Regions from separate parts of the Vreelandella lionensis genome, predicted to be linked through region 1. Evidence: predicted binding sites of a transcription regulator. Region 1 holds the regulator's gene; each other region holds the start of a gene.
The links. Region 1 encodes sigma-54, which starts transcription at its own class of promoters, with help from an activator protein. Its sites were predicted from a motif close to TGGCACNNNNNTTGCTNT; they were not measured.
Positions count from the first base shown of each region.

Region 2: amt (ammonium transporter) is a predicted target of sigma-54. The motif match lies at 2,307-2,324, and genes of this name have one in related genera.
Region 3: glnL (nitrogen regulation protein NR(II)) is a predicted target of sigma-54. The motif match lies at 2,225-2,242, and genes of this name have one in related genera.

Region 1 is NZ_JBITWC010000022.1:59,308-63,483, forward strand. It holds gene lptC (LPS export ABC transporter periplasmic protein LptC) at 1-261, shown strand, start outside; gene lptA (lipopolysaccharide transport periplasmic protein LptA) at 270-773, shown strand; gene lptB (LPS export ABC transporter ATP-binding protein) at 785-1,543, shown strand; gene ACIGG6_RS13975 (RNA polymerase factor sigma-54) at 1,649-3,064, shown strand; gene hpf (ribosome hibernation-promoting factor, HPF/YfiA family) at 3,162-3,470, shown strand; gene ptsN (PTS IIA-like nitrogen regulatory protein PtsN) at 3,475-3,942, shown strand; gene rapZ (RNase adapter RapZ) at 4,008-4,176, shown strand, end outside.
Region 2 is NZ_JBITWC010000002.1:85,178-89,353, forward strand. It holds gene ACIGG6_RS01395 (peptide chain release factor 3) at 1-394, opposite strand, end outside; gene ACIGG6_RS01400 (putative motility protein) at 575-742, opposite strand; gene ACIGG6_RS01405 (NAD(P)/FAD-dependent oxidoreductase) at 887-2,128, opposite strand; gene amt (ammonium transporter) at 2,465-4,176, shown strand, end outside.
Region 3 is NZ_JBITWC010000008.1:4,174-8,349, forward strand. It holds gene ntrC (nitrogen regulation protein NR(I)) at 1-1,099, opposite strand, end outside; gene glnL (nitrogen regulation protein NR(II)) at 1,096-2,154, opposite strand; gene ACIGG6_RS06345 (DUF4124 domain-containing protein) at 2,361-2,894, opposite strand; gene glnA (glutamate--ammonia ligase) at 3,014-4,176, opposite strand, start outside.

The DNA of each region.
Region 1 (4,176 bases):
ACCCTCAATACCGAAACCCAAGCATTAACATTGGCAGGCTCCGCGCGGCTACTAGCGCCTGAAGAGGGGTGGCAGCTTGATACCGAACTATTAAACTACGACGGGACCACCCGGCATGCCTGGAGCGACACCCACGTAGTGTTGCAGCAGCCCCCTCAGCGTATGGAAGCCTCTCGAATGGATGTATGGCTGGATGACAGCCAAGTCCGTTTAACCAACAACGTGCGCGGCGTTCATCCGCCGGCCACCCGTTCCCCTTAGGAGTCGCGATGAATGCTCTAATCCGCACTGCACTTTTTGCCCTAGCCGTGCCGCTTGTCACGATTGCACTGCCTGTAGCGGCACAAAACCAAGCGCCTATTCATGTGGAGGCCGACCGGTTAGACCTTGACCAACGAGCAGGGACAGCCGTGTACACCGGTAACGTTGACATTCGCCAAGGCAATATGCAGCTACGCGGCGAGCGTGTCGAAATTCAGCGTAACGATGCTGGCGAGTTGTCTCGCGCCATCGCTACGGGCGAGCGTGCTTACTTGCGTAACCAAATTGAAGACCAAGAAACCCCTATAGAAGGCTGGGCGCGTCGGATTATTTATCACGTTTCCGAACGCCGGGTTGAGCTGATTGACCAAGCTGAGCTGACCCAGCAAGGAGATCACTTCCAAGGTGGACGTTTAGAGTACTTTATCGATCAAGAAGTAGTACAAGCACGCTCTGACGTTAGCGGCAGTGAAAATCAGCGTATTCGTATGACCCTTCAGCCCGAACAATAGGAAGTGGCCACGTGGCAGCATCAACATCCCCAGAACCCACACCAGTAAAAACGCTCTACGCCCATCATTTAGCGAAGAGCTATAAGCGCCGCCGTGTGGTTAAAGATATTAATCTGGAAATCACTCAAGGTAGCGTGGTTGGGCTACTTGGCCCTAATGGTGCAGGTAAAACCACCTCGTTTTATATGATTGTGGGGTTGGTCAAATCGGATGCGGGCAAAGTAGGCATTGACGACCTTGACCTCACTCATGCTCCTATGCATGAACGCGCCATGGCAGGGATTGGTTACCTACCCCAGGAAGCTTCCATCTTCCGCAAGCTCTCCGTGGCCGACAACATTATGGCCATTTTAGAGACACGCAAAGAGCTTGATCGAAGCGCCCGGGAAGCACAACTTGAGTTACTACTTGAAGATTTTCACATCACTCATATACGCGACAACTTAGGCATGAGTCTTTCTGGGGGCGAACGCCGCCGTGTTGAAATCGCCCGCTCTTTGGCCACCGAACCGGCCTTTATCCTGCTGGATGAACCTTTTGCCGGGGTTGACCCGATTTCCGTTGGGGAAATTAAAACTATCATTCGAGCGTTAAAGAAACGCCACATTGGTGTATTGATCACCGACCATAACGTTCGTGAAACGCTGGATATTTGTGATATTGCCTACATTGTTGGCGACGGTCACATCATTGCCAGTGGAAACGCCCAGGAAATCCTCAACAACCAGAAGGTTCGAGATGTCTATTTAGGCGCCGATTTCCGCCTTTAAACAGTGACCTGCAGAAGCATTTCTTTTAGTGGCATGCTTATTGCACTTGCACCAAGCCATAACTCGCTCTAGGGTGGAGCTTTCTGATTAACGAGTGGTTCTCAGATGGTCATGAAAGCTTCTCTCCAATTGCGTATCGGCACACAGCTGACCATGACACCTCAGCTGCAGCAGGCTATCGCCCTGCTTCAGCTATCGACGCTGGACCTTCGTCAAGAAATTCAGCAAGCGCTAGATGCCAATCCCATGCTTGAGCAAGAAGATGAGTTTGGCGAGCAGGCTGTCAGTGAGCCTCAAGAGGCTGAGTGGTCCGAGAGCATCCCCAACGAACTCTCCGTCGACAGTGACTGGTCAGATACCTATCAAGACATAGGCAGCCTGGGTGGCAGCAGTGAAGGCCCCGACTTCGAGCGCCAAGCCGCTGGACAAAGCCTACATGGCCACCTGCTATGGCAACTGGCCATGACAGACTTTAGCCCGCGAGAATACGCCATCGCGGAAAGCCTGATTGATGCGCTGGATGCCAACGGCTATCTCACCCAGCCGCTTAATGACATTCGGGAAGGATTAAAAGCCCAAGGCCATGACAGCTTAAGCCAGCGGGAAGTGGAAAATACCCTGCTGCGCTTGCAGCAATTTGAGCCCACCGGCGTCTTTGCCCGAGACCTGCGTGAATGCCTGATGCTGCAACTCGCCTCACTACCCGAGGACACCCCGCTGCTAATGCCCGCCAAACGGCTGGTTCGCCAGTTTTTGGAAGCATTAGGCAAAGACGATATGCGGCTTCTCAAGCGCCGTTTAAGCCTTGATGACGAGCAGCTTGACGATGTCATCCGTTTAATTCGCAGCCTTGACCCACGCCCTGGGAGCACCTATGGCGTTACCGACGACAGCTACATCACCCCCGACCTAGTCGTTCGGCATGACAATGAAGGCTGGCATTTAGAGCTCAATCCAGAAGCACTACCACGCTTGCGTATACAGCCCGACTACGCCAGCTTGATCAAACGCGCAGACAAAAGCCAAGACAACCAGTTCCTCAAAGAGCACCTCCAAGAAGCCCGCTGGCTGATCAAAAGCTTATCGAGTCGCAATGACACGCTGCTACGAGTTGGGCGTGAAATTATTGCACGCCAAATTGGCTTTCTGGAGCATGGCGAAGAAGCAATGAAACCGCTGATTTTAGCGGATATTGCTGAAGCGGTAGAGATGCACGAATCCACCATATCCCGTGTGACCACGCAGAAATTTATTCACACGCCGCGGGGCGTTTTCGAGCTTAAGTACTTCTTCTCAAGCCAGGTAAGCGGCCAAGACGGCGGCGACAGCCACTCCAGCACAGCCATTCGTGCCCGCATCAAAAAGCTGATTCAGGATGAACCCTCAGGAAAACCGCTCTCCGATAGCCGCTTGGTGACTCTACTTGAAGAGGGGGGCATTAGCGTTGCACGGCGTACTGTCGCAAAATACCGGGAGTCAATGGGCATTCCCTCGTCAAGTGAGCGCCGTCGTTTACGCTAGTTAAACGGTACGTATGAACAAACTCAACGCAAGGGCTTTGCAATAGCGTAAAAAGGGTTACAATCGAAGTACAGTCCGATGGATAAGGAGCACGTCAATGCAAGTAAACATCACTGGTCATCACGTTGAACTGACTGACGCCTTGCGTGACTACGTTAACGAAAAGCTGGAACGCGTTGAACGCCATTACGACAACATTACCACGGTGCAAGTGACCTTATCTGTTGAGAAGGAGCGCCAGCAAGCAGCCTGCACACTGCACGCTGCCGGTGCAGACCTTCACGCCGAAGCGCTTGATAACGACATGTATGCCGCTATTGATGCGCTAGCAGACAAAATCGATCGTCAACTCGTTAAACATAAGGAAAAAGCACAAGCTCGCGCCCAGGGCGCTGGTGTGCGTTAACTCAATGACGTTGGAAACCATCCTCCCCCCGGAGCGCGTGCTTTATGACGTTCCCGGGGGCAGCAAAAAACGGGTGCTGGAGTTTTTCAGCACCTTTATCGCCCAAAATACACCCAGCCTAGATAGCCAAGAGGTGTTTAGCCGCCTCATTGGCCGCGAGCGACTAGGCAGTACGGGGATAGGCAACGGGGTTGCCATCCCCCACGCTCGCAGTCCTCACTGTAGCGCACCCATTGCTGGCTTTTTAAAGCTTGCTGAGCCAGTAGACTTCGACGCCATTGATGGCGACCCGGTGGATCTTGTGTTTGTGCTGCTGGTACCAGAAGAGGCAGATGACACCCACCTAGCACTGCTTGGCCAAGTGGCTACTATTATGAACGACGCCCATACGCGTCAGCAGTTGCGTAAAGCCGATAGTCAGCGCGAACTCTTAGCACTTATTACCGCCAAGATTCGCGAACAAGCCGCCTAGGCTTTATGGGCGGTGGCCACTGCACGCAGCGATAATTTCCTCCTATGCAAGCCAAGAGAGACGCTATGCAACTGGTGATCATTAGCGGCCGTTCAGGGTCCGGTAAATCTATCGCCTTACAAGCGCTAGAGGATCTTGGCTACTACGCTATCGACAATTTACCCGCCATGCTGCTGGGCTCATTAGTTGATGAACTACGTGAGCAAGGCGAGCGCACTCACTTAGCAGTGAGCA
Region 2 (4,176 bases), on a different contig from region 1:
GACGACACACTTCCATCAGCTTGATGGTGCGATCCTCGACGCCTTTCGCGCCGTCGATGACCATTAGCGCTGAGTCCACCGCCGTCAGCGTGCGGTAGGTGTCTTCAGAGAAGTCTTCATGCCCCGGCGTATCCAGTAGGTTGACGATACGCCCACCATAGGGGAACTGCATCACCGACGTGGTCACCGAGATGCCGCGCTCTTGCTCCATCTTCATCCAGTCAGACGTAGCATGACGATCATTGCGTTTACTTTTCACAGAACCCGCTAGCTGAATCGCATTCCCGAACAGCAGCATCTTTTCTGTAATAGTGGTTTTACCGGCATCAGGGTGCGAAATAATCGCAAAGGTACGGCGTAGCTCAGCTTCGCGCGCTAATTGGGCGTCAGACATGGAGTTCTCTAAGATGGTACAACGTGATGACTTAAAACGTAGCGCCAAACCTTCGGCGTTGTGTGTGCCTATGGTAACGCAACTCGCCTTCAACGGCATACCACCACGTGCAGAGAGCTTTTTCTGTAGATATAAAAAAACGCCGACAGGGTCGGCGTTTGAGTGCTTTTACCACAAGAATTAGGCGTAAGTGTTTACCTGAGTACCCACACTGCCTTCTTGCGACAAATTTGGCTGAGCACCAGCATCTGAAGAAGCCAGCACCTCGGTGATTTGCTCAGCCTGCATATCAAGAGCTTGTCGGAACATTTGCATTTGCGCCTGTTCAGCGGTTTGCGCTTGATTCATATATAGCGCTGTACTAACTGCATTGCTCGCAGCTACATCCATACTGCACCTCAATCTATTGAGTGACTTATTCAGCGTAGCAAACCCAACCTGACTAAGCCACATTTGTCACTTTCCATTATGTAACAGGGTGAGGCGCTCCGTTTAAAATCGATCTGCTCGAAAGGGGGTCATGTCGATTGCTGTTGGCTTTTCTTCCATCATATCAACCAACAGCTGGCCAGTAGCGGGACCTAGGGTAAAGCCCTGATGGCCATGCCCGAAGGCTAACCATAGACCCGCATGGCGCGGCGCTGGGCCAATGACTGGCTTCATATCTGGCAAGCAAGGCCGTGCGCCTTTCCACGCCGCGCTATCTTTTCGCTCACCTAGCGGGAAAATTGTCCGCGCCACTTTTTCGGCAGCGCCCAGCTGCTCTTCATCCGCGGGAGATTCAAGGCGGTCTAGCTCTGCCCCCGTCGTCAGCCGCACACCTGCATTCATCGGTGCCAGCAAATAACCGATCTCGGCGTCCATCAACCAGTAGTTTAATTTGGCCATTGGCTGTGTCGCGTAGTGCATGTGGTAGCCACGTTTCACAAACGTGGGGAAGTGGTAACCCAGCGGCTTCATCCATTGGCCAGCCCAGGGGCCAAGGGCCATGACAACTTGATCAGCCTCAAACGACTCCGCACTGGTCGTCACTTTCCAGTGATCATTTTGCTGAGTGACACCAGTGATGTCCGCTTGTACCAGTTGTCCGCCCATCGCTTCAAAAGACGCCGCATAGGCAGCCACCAAGCCACCCGGGTCAGCGACTGTCCAGGGGTCTAGCCAGTGAATAGCACCGATGATTTTATTGCCTAGCTGCGGCTCCTTCTCATTCAGCGCTTCTCGATCAAGAACGGTGAACTGTACGCCGTAAAGCTCGCGGGCTTCTTCAGCCTCTTTAACTCGCTTAGCGAGCTTTTCCGGCGTGCGATAGATTTCAAGCCACCCTTCCTTACGCACTAGATGCTCAGCACCAGCGGCCTCAATCATCGGCGCGTGGGCGTCCAAACAGAGCTGAATTAACGAGGCGTACTCAGGCACGATTTTTTTGTAGAGCCGTGACGAAGAGTGGTGCCAGTAACTCAGCAGTGGCGAGGCCGCATTGACCATACCGGCAGGCCGGTAACGGATATCGACCCGACGGTTTGGAAGCACACTCAATATCGTTTTCATATCACGGGGAAACGGATAAGGCCTAACTGCTTCACGCTGGATAATGCCCGCGTTTCCAAACGAGGTTTCGCGTCCAGGCTGGCGGCGATCCACCAGCGTTACTTGATAGCCACGCTTTTGCAGCTGCCAAGCAATACTGACACCCACCATGCCTGCTCCTAAAACCACCGTTTGACGCGCCATTATGATGCACTCCTCTCGCTCTATTGTTTGCCCAACCATATGCTGTTAATCACACAAGTAACATATTGAAAAATATCACCAATCAAACAGCTTTTGCACAGTTATAAACACTATTTTTAGACATTTTTTTAGTCTTTTATGACGCAAAAAGCTTAATTAAGGATGACTTTGCTAAGCACGGCATAACATTTGCTTAATCTCAGTTAACACTGCGTTTAACACCCCAGAAACCTTCCGCGACAGAAGCCACAGCGCGGCATTAATAGAAGACATCTTTCCTAACAATGCACCATGTCAGTGTTCACCTTGCACCAGATCAGCACAAGGATCACGCCAATGACCGACAGCTTTGATACAACACTCATCGATATGCTTTGGGTACTGTGGGCAGCTGCGCTGGTTTTCGTCATGCAGGCTGGTTTTCTTTGCCTGGAAGCGGGCACCACACGAACAAAAAGTGCCATTAACGTCGCTATGAAAAATCTAGCGGATTTTGCCATTGCCGTCAGTGTCTTTTGGCTGGTCGGTTTTGGGGTGATGTTTGGAACTTCCCAATCAGGCTGGATGGGTAGCTCACTGTTTGGATGGGAACTGGAGTCGACCGACACCTGGCTTGTCACTGTATTTATTTTTCAAGCCATGTTTTGCGCAACGGCAGCTACCATCGTGGCTGGCGCAGTCGCCGAGCGGATGCCGTTCCTTGGCTATTTATGGACGGCCTTCTGGATTGCACTACTGATTTACCCGGTATTTGGCCACTGGGCATGGGGCGGCCTGCTGGGCGGAACGCCAGGCTGGCTAGCGGCGCTGGGGTTTATTGATTTTGCCGGGGCCACCGTGGTGCATAGCGTAGGCGGCTGGGTCGCGTTAGCCGCTGTGCTGGTGATAGGCCCTCGTGAGGGGCGCTTTCAAGTAGACAAGCCCCCTACTGCGTTTCCTGCTGGAAATTTACCGCTTGCCATGCTGGGTGCCCTTTTTATGGTACTGGGCTGGTTCGGCTTTAATGGTGGTAGCACGCTGGCATTGAATAGCTCGGTGCCTGGCATTATCGCGAATACCATGTTGGGCGCCGTAGGCGGCATCTTATCCGCCATGCTGGTTGGTTGGCGGGTGCGCCGCTATGCGGATGTGATGTACGCCATTAACGGCGCAATTGCAGGTTTGGTCGCCGTCACCGCTGGCGCTCATGCGCTTTCCTTACCAGCCGCCTTTTTAATGGGAGGCGTTAGCGGAGTACTCATGGTGCTGGCAAGCGAATGGCTATTAAAACGGCGCATTGATGATGCGGTGGGAGCCATCCCCGCACACTTAGTGACAGGCCTATGGGGCACCCTGGCCCTACCCTGGCTGGCAGATCTAAATAAATTAGGTACCTCGCTTAGCCGGTTTGATCAATTTACGGTGCAACTACTGGGCGTGGTGGTGTGCGGCCTATGGAGTTTTGGGACTGCTTGGCTGCTATTTCGTATCACGAGGCGTTTTTTACCCCTTCGCGTCTCCAAAGATGCGGAAAAAATGGGGCTTAACCTAGCAGAACACGGGGCTCAAAATGAGCTTCATCAGCTTCTGGAGCATATGCGCCAGCACGAAAAACAGGGAGATATGCGCCAACGCATTGATGCCGACCCATTTACCGAGGTCGGGGAAATTGCAGCAAGCTACAACCGCGTATCTGCGGCGCTTGAACGCGCGGTAGGCCACACCCGAGTGATGTTACGCAATCTTCGCGACGGTGTGATTACCTGGCAAGCCGACGGAACGCTGACCGGCCTAAACCCAGGAGCGGAAGCCCTCTTTGGTGTTAATGCGGAGCAGTTGATTGGCCAGCCTGTCAGCACGCTACTGCCTAATAAACCGCTTGCGCCTGGGGCGCTGCATGAAATCAAACTGCGTACGGATGATCAGCAGGTGCGCTACCTAGAAATTCAGGTAAGCGAAGGAGCCGCTGGTTCAGTCTCAGAGTGTTCGGGAATGGTGCGCGATATTACCGAGCGCAAACAGCTTCAAGAGCAACTGAACCGTGAGCGCGACCTCGCCCGTACCACGCT
Region 3 (4,176 bases), on a different contig from region 1:
TTTCCAGCTGACGCACGTTGCCGGGCCACGGCAGCCGGGTTAAGTGCGCCTCTGCCTCAGGGGTCAGCACTTTGATATCGGTGGAAAGCTCTTTCGCCGCTTCGGCCAAAAAATGCCGGGTTAGCCGGGGAATATCTTCGCGGCGCTCGGCAAGGCGCGGTAGATGAACGCGAATCACGTTCAGACGGTGGAACAAGTCTTCACGAAAGCGCCCATCATCTACCAACGACTCTAGGTTCTGGTGGGTTGCCGCGATAATCCGCACATCAACTTTTACCGGGGTATGCCCGCCCACGCGGTAAAACTCGCCGTCGGCCAGCACGCGCAGCAGACGGGTTTGCGTCTCGGCGGGCATATCGCCGATTTCATCCAGAAACAGCGTGCCACCGTTGGCCTGCTCGAAGCGCCCTTGGCGCTGGGCAGCCGCCCCGGTAAACGCGCCTTTCTCATGGCCAAACAGCTCGGACTCTATTAAGTCACGAGGAATTGCCGCCATATTCAAAGCAATAAACGGCTTGCCCGCCCTCGGGCTGTGCTGATGCAGCGCCTGGGCGACACGCTCTTTACCGGTGCCCGACTCACCGTTAATCAGTACCGTAATGTGCGAATGGGAGAGCCGCCCAATGGCGCGAAAGACTTCCTGCATGGCGGGCGCTTCACCGATGATCTCGGCGCTTAGGCCTTCCGGCACGCTCACCGGCCGCTGGCGTTCACGGGCGTGGGCTACCGCACGGCGTACCAGCGCTAGCGCCTCATCCACATCAAACGGCTTGGGCAAGTACTCAAACGCCCCACCCTGATAAGAGGCCACGGCGCTATCTAAATCGGAGTGAGCGGTCATGACAATGACCGGCAGGTCCGGGTGGGCTTCGCGAACCCGTGACATTAAATCCAGCCCATCAATCCCCGGCATGCGAATATCGGTCACCAGCACATCCGGTGGGCTTTCCAGCAGCCGTGCCAGCGCTGTGTCGGCACGCTCAATACACTCGACCTCCAGGTCTGGCTGCGCCAGTGCGCGCTCCAGCACCCAACGGATAGCGCGGTCATCATCGACAATAACCACCCGTGCAACATCGGTACGTGTCGCCTCAGTCATGACGCTTCTCCGGTGCAATTAATAACTAATGGAATCAGTAAACGAAATTCGGTATGTCCAGGTCGTGAGTCGCATTCGATCAATCCTTGATGTTGGTGCAAAATTGACTGAGCAATCGATAGCCCTAGGCCGCTGCCTTCCGCGCGGCCAGACACCATCGGGTAAAAAAGGGTTTCGCGCAGGCTCTCAGGAATACCAGGGCCGTTATCAATCACGCCGACTTCGCTCACTAGCCGGTGCCGCTCGGCGCCTAAAGTGAACTGGCGCCGGGCACGGGTGCGCAGAATCAGCTCCGGTGAGGGGGTCTCTGCATCACTCATGGCCTGAACCGCGTTCCGCGCCACGTTTAATACCGCCTGAATCATTTGCGACTCATCACCGGAAAGATCCGGCAGGCTGGGATCGTAATCGCGGTTGACGGTGACATGGGGATGCTCGGCAATCAGCAGCGCTCGCACTCGCTCCAGCACTTTATGGATATTGACCGGCTCGTGTTTAATGATGCGGTTCGGGCCCAGCATGGAATCAACCAAATCTCGTAAGCGGTCTACTTCTTCGACGATGATATGGGTAAATTCCCGCAGCGCCGGGTCGTCTAAATCACGCTCCAGCAGTTGCGCCGCACCGCGAATGCCGCCTAATGGGTTTTTCACCTCGTGGGCCAAGCCCCGCGCCAGCACCTTAATGGTCTCTTGGCGGGTGGTGAGCGCCTCTTCGCGGGAAATCTGCATCAAGCGGTCTCGCGGCTCGACTTCCAGCAGCAGCTCATCGGCTGAGAGGGGCGTTACCGTATAGTCCACCGTGAGCGGCTCACTATTGAGCGGCGTGATACGTGCTTCCCGCTGGGTATAGGGGTGAAAGGCATCCCGCGCTTTGGCCAATACCTCATCAATACTTTCCCCACCGCCTAGCAAGGTATCTAGGCTAATACCCTGCACACGGCTAAAGCTCACCGCTAGCAGCGCTTCCGCCGCTGGGTTCATCCAGCGGACACGGAGTTCACCGTCGAGCAGTAGCACTGCGGTGGTGAGATGTTCTAATAAGCGCTGATACATGGCGTGTCCTGAAACGTCGCTCTAACAATAGTGTGATGAACAATAGCGTGATGGGATCGTTGAGAGAGGAACTGCAAAAAGCGCGCCAATTAAGCACAAACGGCGGCATGCACGGCTGATGGGCAGCCGGTGTGGGCACAGCGAGCCGTTATAGCGCACTGCCGAACAAATCCAGATACTCCTATGCACCATTGTAGTGCATTGCACTATTCAGCAATAAAAATAGTCACCGGATCGGTGCGGTGTTGAATACGCCCTTGGCTATCCAACAGTTCGGCCTGCAGCTGGTGTTGGCCCGCTGGCAAGCCCGCCAGCCAGAACGCATCGCTATGCAGGGCAGATTGGCTTAGCTCGCCATTCACGAGCAGTTGAATTTGGTGGTCGTCGCGTAGCGGCGGCGAAACCGCCACTTCAACCGGCGTCATATTATTTCGCAGCGAGGCCCCCGCCACTGGGTTAGCAATCGCAAAGCGGTCATAGGGCATAAACGGTTGGCCAGGATTCCCCTTCGCGCGGGGAGACGGAGAAGCAGGCCGAGCAGCGGTAGGCACGCTTGGCAGCGGGGCCAGCGTGATCGCTTTACCACCACGCTCTGGGTTGTCAGTAAACGTCACGTTGCCCTGCGCATCCACCACGCGATACACCGTTTGAGCCTGCGCAGCGCTTACCCACAGGCCCAGCAGCAGCGCAGCCCCTGTGGACAAACCACTTTTTTGACGCAAACGCCATCTACTGATCATTACTTTCTCACCCTTATGTTGCTCCAACAAAAAACCCCGCCGAGGCGGGGTTTTTCAGGCTAATCACACCGCAAGGGTGATGTTAGCACTCTTGTTAAAACGGTGTTTAGCAACCGTTCTTAGCAAGAGTAGTACATGTCGAACTCGATCGGGTGAGTGGTCATGCGAATGCGCTCCACTTCTTCCATCTTCAGCTCGATGTAAGCATCGATCATTTCATCAGTAAATACGCCGCCTTCGGTCAGGAACGCACGGTCAGCATCGAGTGCTTCCAGTGCTTGGTCCAGGCTGTTGGCAACGGTCGGTACGGACTTGCCTTCTTCCGGCGGCAGGTCGTACAGGTTCTTGTCCATGGCATCGCCAGGGTGGATCTTGTTCTTGATACCGTCGATACCCGCCATCAGCATCGCTGAAAACGCCAGGTAGGGGTTAGCAGTCGGATCAGGGAAGCGAGTCTCTACACGCTTGCCTTTCGGGCTAGCGGTGTAAGGAATACGGATAGAAGCAGAACGGTTACGGGCACTGTAGGCCAGCATGACCGGTGCTTCGAAGCCCGGTACCAGACGCTTGTACGAGTTGGTAGAAGCGTTGGTGAAGGCGTTCAGAGCACGAGCGTGCTTGATAACACCACCGATGTAGTACAGTGCCATTTCAGACAGGCCCGCATACTCGTCACCGGCGAACTGGTTTTGGCCATCTTTCCAGAACGACTGGTGTACGTGCATACCAGAACCGTTGTCGCCTACCAGCGGCTTCGGCATGAAGGTAGCGGTTTTGCCGTAAGCGTGCGCCACGTTGTGGATCACGTACTTCATTTCCTGAACTTCGTCAGCTTTCTTCACCAGCGTGTTGAATTTAACGCCGATTTCGTTCTGACCCGCGTTGGCAACTTCGTGGTGGTGAACTTCCACAGTCTGGCCAATCGCTTCCAGGGTGTTACACATTGCGCCACGGATATCGTGGAAGCTATCGACCGGAGGAACCGGGAAGTAGCCGCCTTTCACGCGCGGACGGTGACCCAGGTTGCCGCCTTCTACTTTGTTGTCAGTTGCCCAAGCGCCTTCATCAGACGTGATTTTGTACATAGAGCCCTGGATATCGGACTTCCAGTGCACTTCGTCAAAGATGAAGAATTCCGGCTCTGGGCCGAAGAAGGCGGTGTCGCCCAGACCGGTAGACTGCAGGTAAGCTTCTGCACGCTTAGCGATAGAGCGCGGGTCGCGATCATAGCCCTGCATGGTAGCAGGCTCGATGATGTCGCAACGCAGGATCAGGGTAGCGT